Regions from separate parts of the Halomonas sp. WWR20 genome, predicted to be linked through region 2. Evidence: predicted binding sites of a transcription regulator. Region 2 holds the regulator's gene; each other region holds the start of a gene.
The links. The regulator sigma-54, encoded in region 2, starts transcription at its own class of promoters, with help from an activator protein. The targets are predictions, from matches to a motif close to TGGCACNNNNNTTGCTNT.
Positions count from the first base shown of each region.

Region 1 (5,695 bases), 290 kb from region 2:
GTCACGCCCATGCTGCGCGCGCTGAAGAAGATCTTTGGCCCGCTGCCATATCTGGACTATCTCGACAGCTTCCGCTACCCGCTGTCGGGAGAGTTCTCGATGCGTGCCGATGTGCTCGATGGTATCCGCATTCCCAGTGACTGGGGACTGGAAATCGGTGTGCTCTCCGAGGTACATCGCAACTATTCCACCAAACGGTTGTGTCAGGTGGACATCGCCGATAACTACGATCACAAGCATCAGCCGGTGTCGGAAGACGACCCATCGGGCGGACTCAACCGCATGAGCCTGGACATCGCCAAGGCGATCTACCGCAAGATGGCAACGCTGGGCGTACAGATCAATGCCGAGTGCTTCCGTACCATCAAAGCCACTTACTACCGTGTCGCCCTGGATCTCATCGAATCCTACGACAACGATGCCATCATGAATGGGCTCAAGCTCGACCGCCATGCCGAGGAGCAGGCCGTGGAGCTGTTCGCCAACAACATCATGGAAGCCGGCACATCGTTTCTGGATTCGCCCCGCGACAAACCCTTCATCCCGAGTTGGAACCGTGTCAAGGCCGCCGTTCCCGACATGCCGGAGCGTATGCATGAAGCGGTGGAGCTGGATAATCTGGGCAAGGTCTAAAAGCCTGGCATAAGCAAAGCGACTGCGCTCGATGTCCGCCGCAGTGGTGAAGCCCCTTTCGAACGTGTATTTGCGTCAAGCAAGCTTCGCTTGCGGTGAATCAGGTTCGAAAATAGGTATAGGTGGCGATGCCGGCATAGGTCATGGCGAACGATCCAAGTACATGAATCAGCGTGCCGAGCAGCGCCATGGCCCATTTGCCGGATTGCAGGGCGGTGACCATCTCCACCGAGAAGGTCGAAAAGGTGGTCAGCGCGCCGAGCAGGCCGGTAATGACAAACAGGCGCCATTCAACACTGAGGGTAGAGTGTGTGAACAGGCTGATCATCAAGCCGATCAGCCAAGCGCCTGCCAGGTTGGCGATCAGTGTGCCCGGCGGGATGTGGGTAAAACTGCCGTTGAACTGCACACTCAGCCACCAGCGCAGGTTAGCGCCGATGGCGGCGCCCAAGCTGATGGCGATAATCGAGAGCCACATACTTTCCCCTTGTAGCCAATACTCTTGGATAGCCAATACCCTTAAGGCTCAGCCCATGCAAGGCGTCTTGTCTGCGTGACCGTCACGCCCGCGCAGGCGGGTTCATTCGACTTGAGGGGATTGTACCAGCCACAGGCTGCGATAGGGACGCAACTCACGCGGCCCCTCCGGCGTCCAAGGCGCATTTTCCAGCAGGTCGAACCAGGGACCCTCGTCGAGTTCCGTCAGCGGCAGCGGTTGACGCTTGTTGCTGATGTTGTAGATCGCCAGCAGGCGGCGGCCATCGGCGAGGGGGCCGCGCTCGATGGCGAAAAGCGCCGGAGAAGTCTCGAGTACGCGCTGTGGGGCTTCAGGATGGAAACAGGGCTCCTGCGCACGCAGCTTGAGGCGCCGCCTGAAGGCCAGGAATACCTCACGAGTCGGGGTATTACGGCTGTCGAGCAGCTCGTCGAGCTCGTCGAGCTGCCAGCGGCGCCGGTTGATCGAGCGTAGCTTGCCGGTACGCTCTACGCCTTCGTGATCGGAGAGAGTCGCGGTGAGCGAATGGATATACACTCCAGGAACGCCCTGTAGGGCCAGCATCAGGTGTTGGCTGCATAAAAAACGTTCCACCTGCCAGGGGTCGGCACCGCGCCGGGTACCCTTGAGGGCATCGAAATAGGTAATGTTGAGTTCGTAAGGTGTATCGATGCCGTCGGGATTGGCTTTCATGCTCACATAGCCGCCGAAGCGATGCATCAGCTCCAGTAGCACTTCGATGTCGTGGGCCGGCAGCAGCCCCTCCAACGCCCGCACGCCAATCCCATCATGGCTGGCGGTGAAGTTGAAATAGGTGCAGCCTGCAGGCAGCACCGGCAGCGAGCGGGCCCAGTCACCCAATGCCGTGGCATCGCCACTGGTCAAGGTATGCACCAGCAAGGGCGGCAGGGTGAACTGGTAGACCATGTGCGCTTCGTCAGGTTTGTGGCCTTCGCCGCCAAGCCTGTCGAGACCGAAGTAGCTGAGGTTTTCGCGATGCGGGACGTTGGTTTCGGTGATCAGCAGGGTGCCCGGGGCCACGAAGTCGAGAACGGCGCGCAACAATCGCACCACGGCATGCGTCTGCGGCAGGTGGATGCAGGGCGTGCCGACTTCCTTCCATAAGTAGGCAATGGCGTCGAGGCGGATGATGCGGGCACCCTGCTGGACGTAGAACAACAGAATGCCGATGAATTCGAGCAGCACATCCGGATTGGCGAAGTTCAGATCGATCTGATCCTCTGAGAAGGTCGCCCATAAGTGGCGTGTCCCACGGCGGGTCGAGATGGGGACCAACAGTGGCGAATTGCGTGGCCGCACTACCTGCGACAGGTCCGTTTCGGGATCCATCTCGATGAAATAATTACGGCCCGGTTGAGTGCCGGTCAGGTAATCGACGAACCACAGCGACTCGCGGGAAGCGTGATTGATGACCAGATCGACCATGAGGTCGCAGTGGCTGGCCAGGCGGCGAATATGCTCCCAGTCGCCCAGGGCGGGATCGACTTCCCGATAATGGATGACGGAGAAGCCATCGTCGCTGCTCCAAGGGAAAAAAGGCAGTATATGAACGCCGCTGAAGGCGTCGGGTAGCCACTTGAGAAGAAACTCGTCAAGCACCTCCAGAGGTACGCGTTCGCCATCGATCAGCGTATTGCCATAGGTGATCAGGATCTGGTCGCGCTCGCTCCACAAGGGGCGCGGGGCGGCCTCAATGGCACCGCGTTGGTGCAACAGCAAGGTCGTGACACGGCGCAGCACTTCTGCGGCGCGCGGGCCGTAGATTTCCTTCAGGCGGGCTTCGGCACACTCGAGGAACTCGGACTCGCTGAGTCCGATTGCCGGTGCGGGCGAAGGGCTGGCTGTCATGGCGGGATCTCCTGATCAAGTGGAAGCGCGCGGCGGTACGTGGCGCATGAAAGTCTTGCAGAGGATATGCCATAACGTGACACGCCGGCTCGAAAGAGCCGGCGTGCAGGAACGTTCAGCGTTGCGGTTGGCGTATTTTCAGCGGCGCACGACGCGGTACAGGGCCAGCAAGATGATGGCACCGAGAACCGCGACCACGAAGCTGCCGAAATTGAAGCCGTCCACGCTGCCCAGGCCTAGCGCAGTGCCGATCCAGCCGCCAACCACGGCCCCCAGAATGCCGATGATGATGGTGACTATGAAGCCACCCGGATCCTTTCCCGGCATTATGAGCTTGGCAATGACACCGGCAATCAGACCGAACACGATCCATGCGAGAATTCCCATGTCGTCCTCCTTGGCTTGGGAAATGAATAATTTACTGTTTAAGCTTGGTTCGCCTTGGCGCTTCGCGCAAGTACGTTTCCGCGTCAGGGAGGGAAACGTTACACTGCAGACATTCATCAGCCGGGCGTGACCCGGTGAAAGTTCACTTGCTCCTCCTGAACACGCCGGAATTCAATCGATGCATTGTCCCTTTTGCGGTACGCACGACACCAAAGTGACGGATTCGCGTCTGGTCGCCGAAGGCGACCAGGTTCGCCGCCGCCGCCAGTGCGCCGTGTGTGGCGAGCGGTTCACCACGTATGAAACCGCCGAGCTGCTTATGCCACGGGTCATCAAGGCCGATGGCTCGCGAGAAACGTTCGATGAGCAGAAACTGCGCGCCGGCATGCTGCGGGCTCTGGAAAAACGCCCGGTCAGTGCCGAATCCATCGAGGCGGCGGTCGAGCGTATCCGCCAGCGACTGCGGGCACGGGGCGAGCGGGAAATCAATGCCCGACATATCGGCGAAGAGGTGATGCTGGCGCTCAAGCGTCTGGACCAGGTCGCTTATATCCGTTTTGCCTCCGTCTATCGACGCTTTCAGGACCTTGACGAATTCCGTGCCGAGATCGACCGTCTGGCGCAGGAGCCAGGATTCTCGCCCGGCGAAGAGGGCGAAGCCCACTGAACGCGTCGCTGTCCTGAGCGTATTCTGCAAGCCTTGTGCAAGGAATCATCATGACCAAGCCCACACCCGAAGTTTACATGGCACGCGCGCTGGAACTGGCGCGTCGGGGGTTGTACACCACGCATCCCAACCCTCGTGTCGGCTGTGTACTGGTCAAGAACCGTCAAGTGGTGGGGGAGGGCTGGCACATGCGTGCGGGCGAGCCGCACGCGGAGGTTCATGCCCTGCGTGCCGCCGGTGATCGAGCTAGGGGGGCGACCGCCTACGTCACGCTGGAGCCGTGTTCGCATCAAGGACGTACCGGGCCGTGTGCCAACGCATTGATCGAGGCGGGCGTCAGAAAGGTAGTCGTCGCCATGCAGGACCCTAACCCTGAGGTGGCGGGGCGAGGCCTGGCGCTGCTGCGCGAGGCGGGTATCGGTGTGGAGGTGGGTCTGCTGGAGCATGATGCGCGCGAGCTGAATCCCGGCTTCATTCGGCGCATGCAGCTGGGACGTCCATTCGTGCGCCTGAAGATGGCCATGAGTCTGGATGCGCGTACGGCCATGGCCAGCGGCGAGTCGCAATGGATCACCGGTCCTTCGGCTCGCGCCGAGGTCCAGCGACTACGGGCGCGCTCCAGCGTGGTGATGACCGGTGTGGAGTCGATCATCTTCGATAATTCACGCCTCACGGTGCGTGCCGAGGCACTGGGAGAGGAAAATGGCGCTGACGTGACCTGTCGCCAACCGCTGCGCGTGATCGTCGATACGCGGCTGCGGCTGCCGCTGGCGGCAGCCTGTCTGCGTGAACCCGGGCGTACACTGATCGCCACCTGCACCCGGGATGCGCCCCGTCGGGAGGCGCTGGAGCGGGCCGGCGCGGAGATCGTCGAGTTGCCGCCCGGTGAGGATGGCAGGGTCGGTCTCGATGCCCTGCTGCGTTACCTGGCGGCACAGGAGGCGTGCAACGAGATACTGCTCGAGACCGGTGCCACGCTGGCCGGGGCAATGTTGGATGCCGAGCGTATCGATGAAATGCATCTGTTCGTCGCGCCCACGCTGCTGGGGGGAGACGCCCGGCCGTTGTTTGCCTTGCCGGGGCTGGAGCGTATGGCCCAGCAGCGTCCGCTGGCGATCGAGGATATCCGCGCCTTCGGACGCGACTGGCGTATCATTGCGCGCCCCGAGCGGGTCGGCTAAGGATTCGACGCGGCTGATACTGGCGCGTATCGTGACAGAAGGGTACTCTGAGCGCCGACTTGGGCGGGGTGTGGCTAAACAGTGACGCAGATGTCGCTGTTTTGCGACATTTCCCGTGACAATAGAGGTGGGCGCGTGTGCCCCACGGTACTTCCCCCTCTGGCAAGAGACATTCGGAGAATTCATGGCGCTTCCCACACAGCATGAGGCTCCCCAGAGGGGACTGGCCCGCATCGAGGACCTGGTCGAGGACATCCGACAGGGCAAGATGGTCATCCTCATGGATGATGAAGATCGCGAGAACGAAGGCGATATCATCATGGCCGCCGAAAAGGTCGAGGCCGCGCACATCAATTTCATGGCCCGGCATGCTCGCGGCCTGATCTGCCTGCCCATGACCCGCGAGCGCTGCGAGCGGCTCAATCTACCGTTGATGGTGCGCGACAACGGTTCGGGCTTCGG
Region 1 is NZ_JBTRHR010000001.1:704,865-710,559, reverse strand. It holds gene ACW4DH_RS03270 (glycosyltransferase family protein) at 1-633, shown strand, start outside; gene crcB (fluoride efflux transporter CrcB) at 734-1,111, opposite strand; gene ACW4DH_RS03260 (sugar phosphorylase) at 1,214-2,998, opposite strand; gene ACW4DH_RS03255 (GlsB/YeaQ/YmgE family stress response membrane protein) at 3,137-3,385, opposite strand; gene nrdR (transcriptional regulator NrdR) at 3,564-4,052, shown strand; gene ribD (bifunctional diaminohydroxyphosphoribosylaminopyrimidine deaminase/5-amino-6-(5-phosphoribosylamino)uracil reductase RibD) at 4,103-5,233, shown strand; gene ribBA (bifunctional 3,4-dihydroxy-2-butanone-4-phosphate synthase/GTP cyclohydrolase II) at 5,418-5,695, shown strand, end outside.
Region 1: a site for sigma-54 is predicted at 3,053-3,070, ahead of ACW4DH_RS03260 (sugar phosphorylase). Genes of this name have one in related genera too.

Region 2 (5,695 bases):
CGAGAAGGTGGGCGACATCCACAGGAGCCAGGCCACGATTGAGCATGCGGCGCGCCTGGTCCAAGGCGCCACTCTCCAGCGCTTCATTGAGCCTGGCCAGGCGGGGCTGTAGCTTCTCGGGATCGGTGCTCATCGGCAGCGGTACCTTCTGTCGATTCTCGCGGGGCGCGCACGTTTATAACGGCACGTAGGTGAGGTCGATTCTACCATCGTCGAGACGCGAGATGAGCGAAAAGAAACATTGTTCGTAAAATACGCTTGCGGCCGCCAAGACGAGTGAGGTGGAGTGTAGCGTCTAGGCTCAGGCTCAGGCGTCTTCCTCGAAGCGGGACTCGAACAGGGTCGTCAGCGCTTCCAGCACGGCGTCGGCATCTTCACCTTCGGCGCTGACTTCCAATACGCTGCCGTAGGGGGCGGCCAACATCAGCAGTGACATGATATTGGCGGCGTCGGCGATACGCGAACCGTGGGCGACGTTGACCTTTGCCTGGTAGGGCTGACAGCACTGAACCAGTTTGGTGGCTGCGCGGGCGTGCAGGCCGCGTCGATTGATCAGGGTCATTTCACGTCGGGGCATGTTAGGGGGCCTGCAGTGCGCTCTGAACGCCCAGTTCACGGTGGCGTAGCCGGACGCCGGACATTTGCTGGGCGAAGTGCGTGGCTAAGCGTTCGACCAGGTAGACGGAGCGATGCTGACCGCCGGTGCAGCCCACCGCCACGGTCAAATAGCTGCGGTTGCTGGCCAGGTAGGCCGGCATCCAGCGTTCCAGCCAGTCGCGGATATCATCACCCATGGCGAGGACATCGGGATAGCCCTCCAGAAACCGGATGATTTCGACATCACGCCCATTGAAGGCCCGTAGCCGCGGGTCCCAGTAGGGGTTGGGCAGGCAGCGCACGTCAAACACCATGTCCGCATCGAGCGGCACGCCTTTCTTGTAGCCGAACGACTCGAACGTCAGTGTCAGGTTGCGTCCGGTGTGACGTGCGACCTGCTCGGCAATACGCCCGCGCAGGTCGTGCACCGAGAGACTGGAAGTGTCGATGACCAGATCCGCCATGAGGCGGATCGGCGTCAGGTAGTGCTGTTCGTGCTCGATGGCTTCCGCCAGGCTCATTTCGCTGCCGCGGGTCAACGGATGGCGGCGGCGGGTCGCCGAATAACGCTCCAGCAGAATCTTGGAATCGGCGGTCAGGTAGACGACCTGGCTGTCGATGCCGCGTTCACGAACCCCCTCGAGGAGTGCGGGAAAGCGTTCCAGCGACTCGGGAAGATTACGTGCATCGATGCTCACGGCAATATTGTTGCGCGTGGCGGGAGCCGTTTGCAGCTCATTGATCAAGGAGACCAGAAGGTTTGCAGGCAGGTTGTCGATCGCGTAATAGCCGAGATCTTCAAGTGCCTGCAGCGCTACGGATTTTCCTGAACCGGAACGGCCGCTGATGATGACTAGCTGCATGCGCGATCCTTAACTGCCGGGTTCGGGTTGCCGGATCGCATGGATCAGGATGTCATACAGTTCGCGCTGGCTCTGTGCCTTGCGCAGCCTCGTCCGGGTCGAGGCATCGTTCATGATTCCGGCAACCTGGGCCAATAGCGACAGATGCGTATCATCGGCCTGCTCGGGTACCAGCAGAACGAAGAGAAGATCCACGGGTTCGCCGTCGATGGCGTCGAAATCGATAGGCTGCTGCAGGCGCAGAAAACCGGCAATCGGGTTTTTGCAGTGCGGGTTGCGCGCATGGGGGATGGCGACACCGTTACCGATGCCGGTACTGCCCAGACGCTCTCGGCCGATCAGGCGGCTGAAGACTTCCTGACTGTCGAGGCTGGGCGTGTTCTGAGCGATAAAGGTGCTGAAGAATTCCAGCACCCTTTTTTTGCTTCCCCCGGTCACATCGAACAGCGTGCGCTCGGGGGGCAGGATGTTTTCCAATGTCATGGTAGGGAGCTAGCGGGCGTCGGTGCCTTGGGCACGGGCCTGAGCTTTTTCCTTGTGTTTGACCAATTGGCGATCGAGCTTGTCGGCCAGGGCGTCGATGGCGGCGTACATGTCATTGTCCTGCGCGTCGGCATGCAGATCTGCACCGGCTACATGGAGCGTGCAAGCGGCTTGCTGGCGTTCCTTTTCAACGGAAAGCATCACATGAGCGAGAGTGATGTTGTCATAGTGACGTTCCATTCGGGCGAGCTTTTCGTTCATATAGTTACGCAGGGCGTCACTCACTTCAACATGATGGCCGGTGATATTGACTTGCATGGCACGCTCCTTTTCCAACGGGTGCGATTTGATTGTAATCCTTTTTATGCTGCTGCATACCCCTGCGCTCGGGTTGAGCCACGTCAGGCGAGACGCTTGCGTTCGCTGGAAGGGGGGATGCCCATCGCTTCGCGGTACTTGGCGATTGTACGACGTGCAACCTGGATGCCATCCTCCGCCAGCAAGTCGACGAGTTTGCTATCGGAGAGGGGCTTGCGTGGCGGCTCGTCCCCGATCAGCTTTTTCAGACGCGCGCGAATCGCGGTGCTGGAATGGGCGTCGCCTTCTCCTCCCACGCCGCCCACATGACTGGAAAAGAAATATTTGAGCTCGAAGACGCCGCGTGGGGTATGGATGAATTTCTGCGTGGTCACCCGGGAAATCGTCGATTCGTGCATGTCCACCGTCTGGGCGATATCGGCGAGCACCAGCGGTTTCATGGCCTCTTCGCCGAGGGTCAGGAAGTCGAACTGGCGGGTCATGATCTCGCGTCCCACCTTGAGCAGGGTGTCGTTGCGACTGGACAGGCTCTTGAGCAGCCAGCGGGCTTCCTGGAGATGCTGCTTCATGAAAGTATTGTCGTCGCTTTTGTCGGCGCGTTTGATCAGGGCGGCATAATCGGGCTGGATGCGCACCCTGGGCAGCGCTTCGGGGTTGAGCTCGATGCGCCAGCCCTCCCGGCTATGACGGGCCACCAGGTCGGGGATGACATAGGCGCTGCCACTATCGTCAAAGCCCTGTCCCGGACGCGGGTCCAGCGTGCGGATCATGGCGATGACCGCGTCGAGTTCGTCATCCTCCAGGCGTAGCCGTCGCTTGAGCTGCTTGCGGTCATTGCTGGCCAGCACGTCGAGGAACTGTCGCACCAGGCGCTTGGCCTGGGGCAGCAATGGCGTGTTCTCGGGCAGGTTGCCAAGCTGCAGCAACAGGCATTCACGAAGATCCCGGGCGCAGATGCCGGTAGGGTCGAACTGTTGTATGTGCATCAGCACATGCTCGACATCGCTGAGTCTGAGGCCGCTGAGCCCTTGATCCCGCAAGCCTTCCGTCAACTCGTCCAAGGGCGCGTTGAGATAGCCATCGTTGCCCACGGCATCGATCAGGCTCTCGGCAATCAGTCGATCCCGGTCCGAAAAGTCGGTCATCGCCAGTTGCCAGTTCAGGTGATCCCGCAGGCTCATGCTGGTGGCGTTACGTTCGAAGTCCGGCCCGTCCTCGCTGCTGCCCGAAGATCCGCTTGCAGGAGCTACGTCCTGATAGGTGTCCGACCATTCGCTGTCCAGGGCAAGCTCCTCGGGAATGTCGCTTGCCCAGTCGTCTTCCGGAGTTTCGAGGGTTTCCTGTTCGCCAAACGCCTCGTCGAGCTCCAGCATGGGGTTGGATTCCAGGGCCTGCTGAATTTCCTGGCGCAGGTCCAATGTCGAAAGCTGAAGGAGCTGAATCGCCTGCTGGAGCTGAGGGGTCATGGTCAGCTGAGTGCCGACACGAAGCTGCAGCGTAGGTTTCATGGCCATGGTGATGAAGGGTCACTTGCCGCTAATGAATAACCTACGTTATCTGCGCGGAGCATGACTTGCAAGTGGGTAAGCAACAATCATGCCATGATCGTCGGAGTTGTTGCATGTCGTTGACCGCTAGCGTATAGGCGTCAAGCTGGCGACGCTTGGAGAGCGCATTAGAGCCGGAATTCGTGACCCAGGTAGACATCGCGTACGCGCTGATTGGCAAGGATCGCCTCGGTGCGGCCTTCGGCAATAATGCGCCCATCGCCTACGATGTAGGCGTTATCGCAAATATCCAGCGTTTCGCGAACGTTATGATCGGTAATCAACACGCCGATATCGCGATCCCTCAACTGGCGAATGATGCTCTTGATCTCGCCCACCGAAATGGGGTCGACGCCGGCAAAGGGTTCATCGAGCAGGATGAATGCCGGCTCGGTGGCAAGCGCCCGGGCAATCTCCACCCGTCGCCGCTCGCCTCCTGACAGGCTCATGCCTAGGTTGTTGCGAATATGACCGATATGAAACTCCTCGAGCAGCTCTTCGAGGCGTGCCTTGCGGTCGCTTTTGCCGAGATCGGAGCGGGTCTCGAGGATGGCCATGATATTGTCCGCCACCGACAGCTTGCGGAAAATCGAGGCTTCCTGGGGCAGGTAGCCGATACCGGCCCGGGCGCGCTTATGCATGGCGGCTCGCGAGAGGTCCTGGTCATCGATACGCACGTCGCCGGCATCGGCGCGGACCAGGCCGACAATCATATAGAAGGAGGTGGTCTTGCCGGCGCCGTTGGGACCCAGCAAGCCGACAATACTGCCTTGGCGGATGGTCAGGCTGATGTCGTGGACCACCCGGCGGCCCTTGTAGCTCTTGGCCAGATTGGCGGCGCTCAGGGTCTTCATGAGAGGTTCCTTGTCAGAGGCTCGTGAGGCTGCCATGCCGATAGGGGGCGACAGGCAGCGTCGGACTATTGCTGCTGAGGCGTAAGCGTCATGCGTACGCGTTGACGGTCGGTTCCCTGGGCATCAGAGCGGGCCTCAACCTGACGCTGGTCGAGAAAGTATTCCACGTAGGCGCCGTTGAAGGTGTCGCCGCCCTGGTGGAGTTCGGCCTGGTTGACGAGTTCCACCCGACGCTCGCCGGCATGATAGATAATGGTCTTGCCCCAGCCCTTGACGACAGGCTCCTGAGGCGCCGGCTGCTGTTCGAGATAAGCGCGATCGGCGCTATCGGTGGCGGTGACCTGGGTGACTTCGCCGCTATCGTTGCGCTGGATCTCGACGCGTTCGGCGCGCAGCTTCATGCTGCCCTGTTGCATATCGACATTACCGCTGTAGACGGCCGTACCTTGAATGTCGTTGAGTTCCAGGCGGTCCGCGGCGATCTCGATGGGCGCGCTGGCATCTCCCTCGAGAGCAAAAGCGGGGGCCGAGATGAAGCCCAGCAGGGCAAACGTCAAGACGGCGATGAAAGTTCGAATCATGAGGGATCCTCGGCAAGCGGTGGATGATGACCGCGCACGTTGCCTGTCAGGCGCATGCGCTCTTCATTGATCCAGGCATCGAAGCGTTCGCCGCTCACGCGCTGGTCGTGCTGATGTAGCGTGGCTTCGCTATCGCTCCAGGCATGCGCCTCGACGCTGTCGTAGTGCAGGGTCTGCGTGTCGAGCCGCCAGCCCTCTTCGGGTTGCTGCAGGCGAGCCTGGCCTTCGAGGGTGAGATGTCGGCCATCAGGGCCGAGTCGTCCATGTTCGCCGCTGGCGACCCAGACACGTGACTGGGCGTCGAGCAGGCGCGCTTGGGGACTGACGGTGCGGATCACGTCGTCGATGGGGGTATGCACGAGCCGGGGAGTCTCGAGGCGCTGATAAGGCTGGCCCTGGTTATCGAAGCGCGTCAGCGTGACCCCTTCGAGAAAGTAGTCGGGCTCACCGGC
Region 2 is NZ_JBTRHR010000001.1:411,253-416,947, reverse strand. It holds gene mgtE (magnesium transporter) at 1-133, opposite strand, end outside; gene ACW4DH_RS01965 (HPr family phosphocarrier protein) at 308-577, opposite strand; gene rapZ (RNase adapter RapZ) at 579-1,460, opposite strand; gene ptsN (PTS IIA-like nitrogen regulatory protein PtsN) at 1,470-1,943, opposite strand; gene hpf (ribosome hibernation-promoting factor, HPF/YfiA family) at 1,953-2,261, opposite strand; gene ACW4DH_RS01945 (RNA polymerase factor sigma-54) at 2,345-3,775, opposite strand; gene lptB (LPS export ABC transporter ATP-binding protein) at 3,937-4,662, opposite strand; gene lptA (lipopolysaccharide transport periplasmic protein LptA) at 4,728-5,243, opposite strand; gene lptC (LPS export ABC transporter periplasmic protein LptC) at 5,240-5,695, opposite strand, start outside.

Region 3 (5,695 bases), on a different contig from region 2:
ATTCCTGTCAAAGAAAACGATACCAAAGTTTAAACTTAACAATGTTACCAGAATAATTTGATAGCGTGAGCTACTTGGAGCGTGAGGCATGATATTAGCATTATAGTTAGTCATGGCTTATTAAAACCTTGCATTGATGAGTGCGTTTTTTTAGAGCCTCAAATACTGTTGGCACGTTGTTAAGTGGCACGGTCTCAGTAATTAAATGGCGCGGCTCAGCAGCACCAGAATCGAGGACATCAAGTGCACTTTCGTATTCACGTCGAGAGAAGAAGGCGGCGGTTTGGAGGCGTACTTCCTTCGATAAGGCAGTGAAGGGCACAAAGCTGTCAGGCTTAGTGCATAAGCCAAGGAGCAGAATCGTACCGTGAGTGCGAACCTGTTCAATAGCTTGTGCAATGAGACCTGGAACGCCCGCACACTCAAATACTATGTCTGCTGAGCCTCCGAGCTCCCGCTCCGCAGCTTTTACTGGCTCATTGGGGTCGCAGACGAATCCAGTCGCTCCCATGTCATAAGCCCGTTGCTCTTGGTATCGGGTAATATCTTGAATGATTACCTTCTGCGCGCCGAAGCGGCGTGCCCAAAAAGCGACTGCTAGACCAATAGGGCCAGCTCCGAGGATCAGGACCCGGTCATTAGGCTTCATGCCGGATAGCTGGAGACCGTGGAGAGCGACAGCTAAGGGCTCTACAATCGCACCGTCATCTGTGCTCGTGTTGTGAGGAAGAGAAACGCATTGCCGCGCAGCGGTTACAGCGAGTTCGCCGTAGCCCCCGCCTTCGAGGACCATTTGCTGACACCAGGCAGGGTCTCCTGAGAGACAAGCGAGGCAATGACCGCAGCTACGGAATGGCACGACTGATACAAGATCTCCAGTCCGCAAGCCGCTAACGTTTCGGCCGTAGCCTACTATTTCGCCAGCATATTCATGGCCCAGTACATCGCCAGGACAAATGCCGAAGATAGGGTCTTCGGTCATATGGAGATCGGAGCCACAAATCCCACATCGTTTCACCTGGATGACGACTTCATCATCTCTTGGTGTAGGATCCGGAAGCTCGCGAACTTCTAAAGGTTGGTGTAAACCCTGAACGACTGCAGCACGCATCAGCCGACCCTCCCGAGGGAGGTGCCCCCGTCAATGACCATTTGAGCGCCGGTCATGTAAGAGGAGGCATCGGAAGCTAGATAGAGCGCAAGTGCCTTGATCTGCTCCGGATCCGCGACCTGCCCGAGAGGTACCTTGGCGTCCCAGCTTCGACGAACTGCTTCGTCTTTCAGCCAACCACCACCAATATTGGTCGCGAATCCGCCGGGGGCGATTGTGTTGACCCTTATTCGGAATTCTGCGAGCTCTAATGCCACTTGACGTACTAAGTGTGAGACTCCTGCTTTTGCAGGCATATAAGCAAGGCCAACCATAGGTTCAGTAATAATGGCGGCATTGGAAGACGTAACAACGATAGAGCCTCGACGCTGCGGCTTCATGTATTTCGCCGCCATGCGCATGGTATTAAAGATACCGGTCAAATTAATAGAAATTGTCCTGTCCCAGCGGGCTGGGTCTAGAGTATCAATCTGACCATCGTTGTTCCGCCATCCCGCTGGGTTCCAGAACCCTGCTCCAGGGTCGATTCCCGCATTAGCAAATACAATATCCAAGCTATCAAACTGCCGAACATGCTCTTCAAAAGCCAGGCTCGTTTGAGTTCGGTCCGCGACATCGACCTGGACAGCACGAACCTCAAAGCCTTCCTTTCGAAGCCTTTGGGACTCACGTTCTGCAGAGTCGATATCGATATCCGCAAGTGTCACTCTAGCCCCGTTTTCTGCCAATGCTTCGGCATAGGCTAGACCCAAGCCTGAGGCTCCCCCCGTGATCAGGGCTGAGCGCCCTTCAACGCTGAACTGCTCCAAAACACGCATATTCCACCTCACAGAAACAGCTGTTCGTTGATAGGGATGTTGTTTTCTTCGCAATAAGTGACGTAATGGTTAATGAACCAGAATACGTCCAGCGTTTCTGCCCATTCTCCGTTTTCATCATAAAATTCGTTAGCCCCCTGCATCCAGAACAAGGCCTTCATCCCGTTGGGGGTATCGGTCACTAAGGTATGGGCCTGACCAGGCATTTCCGTTATAAACTCGCCTGGCCCGCAAACCCAATCGTATTCCAGATATCGGAAGGCCCCTTCCATCCCAACGGCCCACACCATTCCTCGGTGCTTATGGGTGCCAATAACGCCAGGGCTTTTAATCCATAGGATGTTGCAATAAATGTTGTTCCTCACATCAAAGGCGAGATGGCGTATCGCTGCGTTATCACCGAAAGGAACCCATGGACTTTCAATTTCAGAGAGCCCGATGTAGCTCCCTTCACGTCCGAAACGATCCTGCATTGCCTTCATCGGTTCTGGCACTTCAACAACTTTGTAAGCGGTGCTAGCAGGCGCATTGGTCATTATTTTTTCTCCTTTGGACAAAGTTTTTGCCAGACGGTGTTTGGCAACAAACATTGAGCAACTGCTATGCCAACTCGCTTATCGTTTAAACTATTGGCTAATAAGCGAGAGTAAGCCCTTGTTGTTAAAGGAGAGCTGTGGTGCCTCATGAAGACTAATGGCTAACTGCAAAACATAAACAAACCCTCCATCATTTAATGAGTTTCATTTTTTTAATAAAAAAATAATCAATAAGCTGCATGATCTCGCCCCCTGTTGCGACTTTGGTAGGATAAGTACATGGCAAGGAAACTAAGCCTTTCGGAAATTGCAACGCAAGTTCATCAAGCTTGGCCTGGTAATTCCGGTCTTGATGCTGGAGATCCGCCGACATTACATGATTTAACTGAAGGCCTCCGTTTCACGCCTAACGATGGCAGAATCTGGTTCGATGATCGCCGCATGGTACTGTTCGGGGCCAATTCGTTCGGGGCTTTGCGCCGTGAGCTAATCGAAGCTCTAGGTCCTACCGGTGCGCGTAGCTTATTGATGCGCGTAGGCTTTTCAGCCGGCGCTGCAGATGCGGCTTTCGTGCGTAAGCACTGGCCCCTAAGCGATGAGGCTGGCGTTTTGACAGCAGGAGAGCGGTTGCATGCAGTCATGGGCATGGTCAAGGTCGAAACTGTACGACGTGATCACGACATTCCGAATGGCGTCTTTGATGCGGAGTTTCTCTGGCATGCTTCTGCCGAAGCCGCCGAGCATATAAAGGCGTACGGTCTGTCTCGGGAGCCGGTCTGCTGGATGCAGTTGGGGTATGCTAGCGGTTACGCGAGCGCCTTCTACGGGAAGCGGGTGATATACCGTGAACTGGAGTGTGCCGGTTGTGGTTCGTCGTATTGTCGAATCGTAGGTGAGACGACAAGCCAAGACGAAGATGACATTGATGATCTAAGTTGGCTCAGTCTCGACGAGAAAATGTCGCGGGAAGCTAATAAGCCGCTTGGTCAGTCCAGGACGAAGACAGCGGCCGCCACGCCCTTTTCTGTCTTCTTCACTGAGAAAAGTGATTCTCAAAGAATCGTAGGCGTTTCAGCTGCGGTTAGTGTTGCATTACAAAAAATTGAGCGAGTTGCACCGACGCCAGCCACGGTATTGTTTAATGGGGAGTCCGGGGTTGGAAAAGACTTATTTGCTAACACGCTTCATTGTAAGAGCCTCTTAGCCGAAGGTCCTTTTGTCGCCCTTAATTGTGCTGCCATTCCTGCTCCGTTGGTTGAAGCAGAACTATTTGGGGTAGAAAAAGGGGCGTTCACAGGGGCCGAACGGAGCCGGCCTGGCCGGTTTGAACGGGCGAATGGAGGCACGCTCTTCCTTGACGAAATCCCGTCATTAAGTCTAGAGGCACAGGGTAAGCTGCTGCGCACCTTGCAAGACGGGGAAATCGAGAGGGTCGGTGGGGAGAAGCCGATCCAAGTTAACGTCAGAATTATCGCTGCCTCGAATAAAGATCTCTTCAATGAAGTACAAGCCGGTCGGTTCCGTGAAGACCTGTACTATCGTTTGAATGTCTTTCCGATCCGCCTTCCTCCTCTTCGAGAGCGCCGTGACGATATCCCTCTTTTAATCGATTACTTCTTATTACGTTATTCAAGGTTTTATAATAAAAACGTACCTGGACTCACCCGAAAAGCTATAGACACCCTACTGGATTATGACTATCCTGGGAATATCCGTGAACTCCAGAACTTAATAGAGCGCGGTGTCATTAACACTGCAGACTCCGAGCCAATAGATATTTTTCATATATTCGATGATATTAGCTTTGCTGCGGATCCTGGACTTCAAATCAATAATAAAGGCAGCTTGGAAAGAGCCGAAAAAAATATCGATAAATGGAAAGCCGAGGTATCGCAAGAAACCGTTAAACCCGGCAGCGATAGAGAAATTGACATATTATCAAGAGCGCTATCTAAGTCCGAAGGAAACGTGTCTCAAGCTGCAAGAGAGTTAGGAATAACGCGAGCTAAGCTGGCCTACCGAATTCAAAAGGCTGGGTTGGACCTTAGCACGTATCGATATCCAAAGAACTCCTAGAGTGGTTTTTCTTTGGTCTGATAGTAGGCATCGCTTGTAACTTGAAGCCGCCAAGCTTTCAGGGAGGTTGTGAAGGAACTTTAAAATGCTTGCGTAAGAAACTCGCGACGAGGAAGCGAAACTCTCTCTCGATCGTTAAGTTAAACGTGACGAGATCCCTGACCGTCAGGGTACTATTTCCGAAACTACTGGTACGGTGCAGCCTGGATGACAACCGAGAGATTACGGCATGCTTCACCTTCGCCCTGTGGCACATCGCTGGAGAAACTGATTCTGGCGGCCAAAGCATTAATGGGATATCGGGTGCTGCTCCCAAGAGAGCAGGTCACAGCGGGACTGGATCAGTACGAGTCGCGGATATAGGTAGGTTGGCATCGTCATATCACGCTGGTTGTAGCTGCTTATACCTCGCTGGTCATGCTGCGCCGACGGTTAGTTGAAGTAAGTCTGTTGCTGAGCCTGGGTGGGCAGTCCTGGCCCTTTCCTTGGCCTAGATACAGCGATGGTTTTGTCTCACACCTGTCAGCCTTGCAATGAGGTGACACAAGGTTGTATTGCGATGGTCTCATCGGTGTTGGCTTCACCAGCATTATCCTTGGGTGAGACACCCGCGAGGAACAGACGTCCTCTAACAGTTATCTCTAATTGAAACACCTAATGCAAAATAACAGTATAAAATTTACCCCCCGAGATATGCACGACGTACCTCGTCATTACTCAGCAGTGCCTTGCCTGTGTCATGGAGTACGACACGACCATGCTCCAGCACATAACCGCGATCAGCGATCGATAGGGCACGGTGCGCATTCTGCTCGACCAGAAAGATCGTCGTGCCCTCTTCGCACAACTTTTGGATAATTTCGAAAATCTGCGCGATGACAATCGGTGCCAACCCCAGCGACGGTTCATCAAGCAGCAGAAGCCGTGGACGGCTCATCAGTGCCCGGCCAATCGCAAGCATCTGCTGCTCGCCACCCGACATGGTGCCACCACGCTGATGAAAGCGCTCCTTGAGCCGCGGGAACAGCTCGAGAACATGCTCTTTTCCCGAGGCAATTTCGTCCTTGGAACGATAATACCCGCCCATGGCCAGGTTCTCTTCTACCGTCATGCCGGTAAAGATGCGTCGCCCTTCCGGCACGACGGCCAATCCC
Region 3 is NZ_JBTRHR010000003.1:304,620-310,314, forward strand. It holds gene ACW4DH_RS07865 (MFS transporter) at 1-114, opposite strand, end outside; gene ACW4DH_RS07870 (alcohol dehydrogenase catalytic domain-containing protein) at 107-1,111, opposite strand; gene ACW4DH_RS07875 (SDR family NAD(P)-dependent oxidoreductase) at 1,111-1,929, opposite strand; gene ACW4DH_RS07880 (2,4'-dihydroxyacetophenone dioxygenase family protein) at 1,938-2,519, opposite strand; gene ACW4DH_RS07885 (sigma 54-interacting transcriptional regulator) at 2,745-4,541, shown strand; gene ACW4DH_RS07890 (ABC transporter ATP-binding protein) at 5,221-5,695, opposite strand, start outside.
Region 3: a site for sigma-54 is predicted at 2,520-2,537, ahead of ACW4DH_RS07880 (2,4'-dihydroxyacetophenone dioxygenase family protein). Genes of this name have one in related genera too.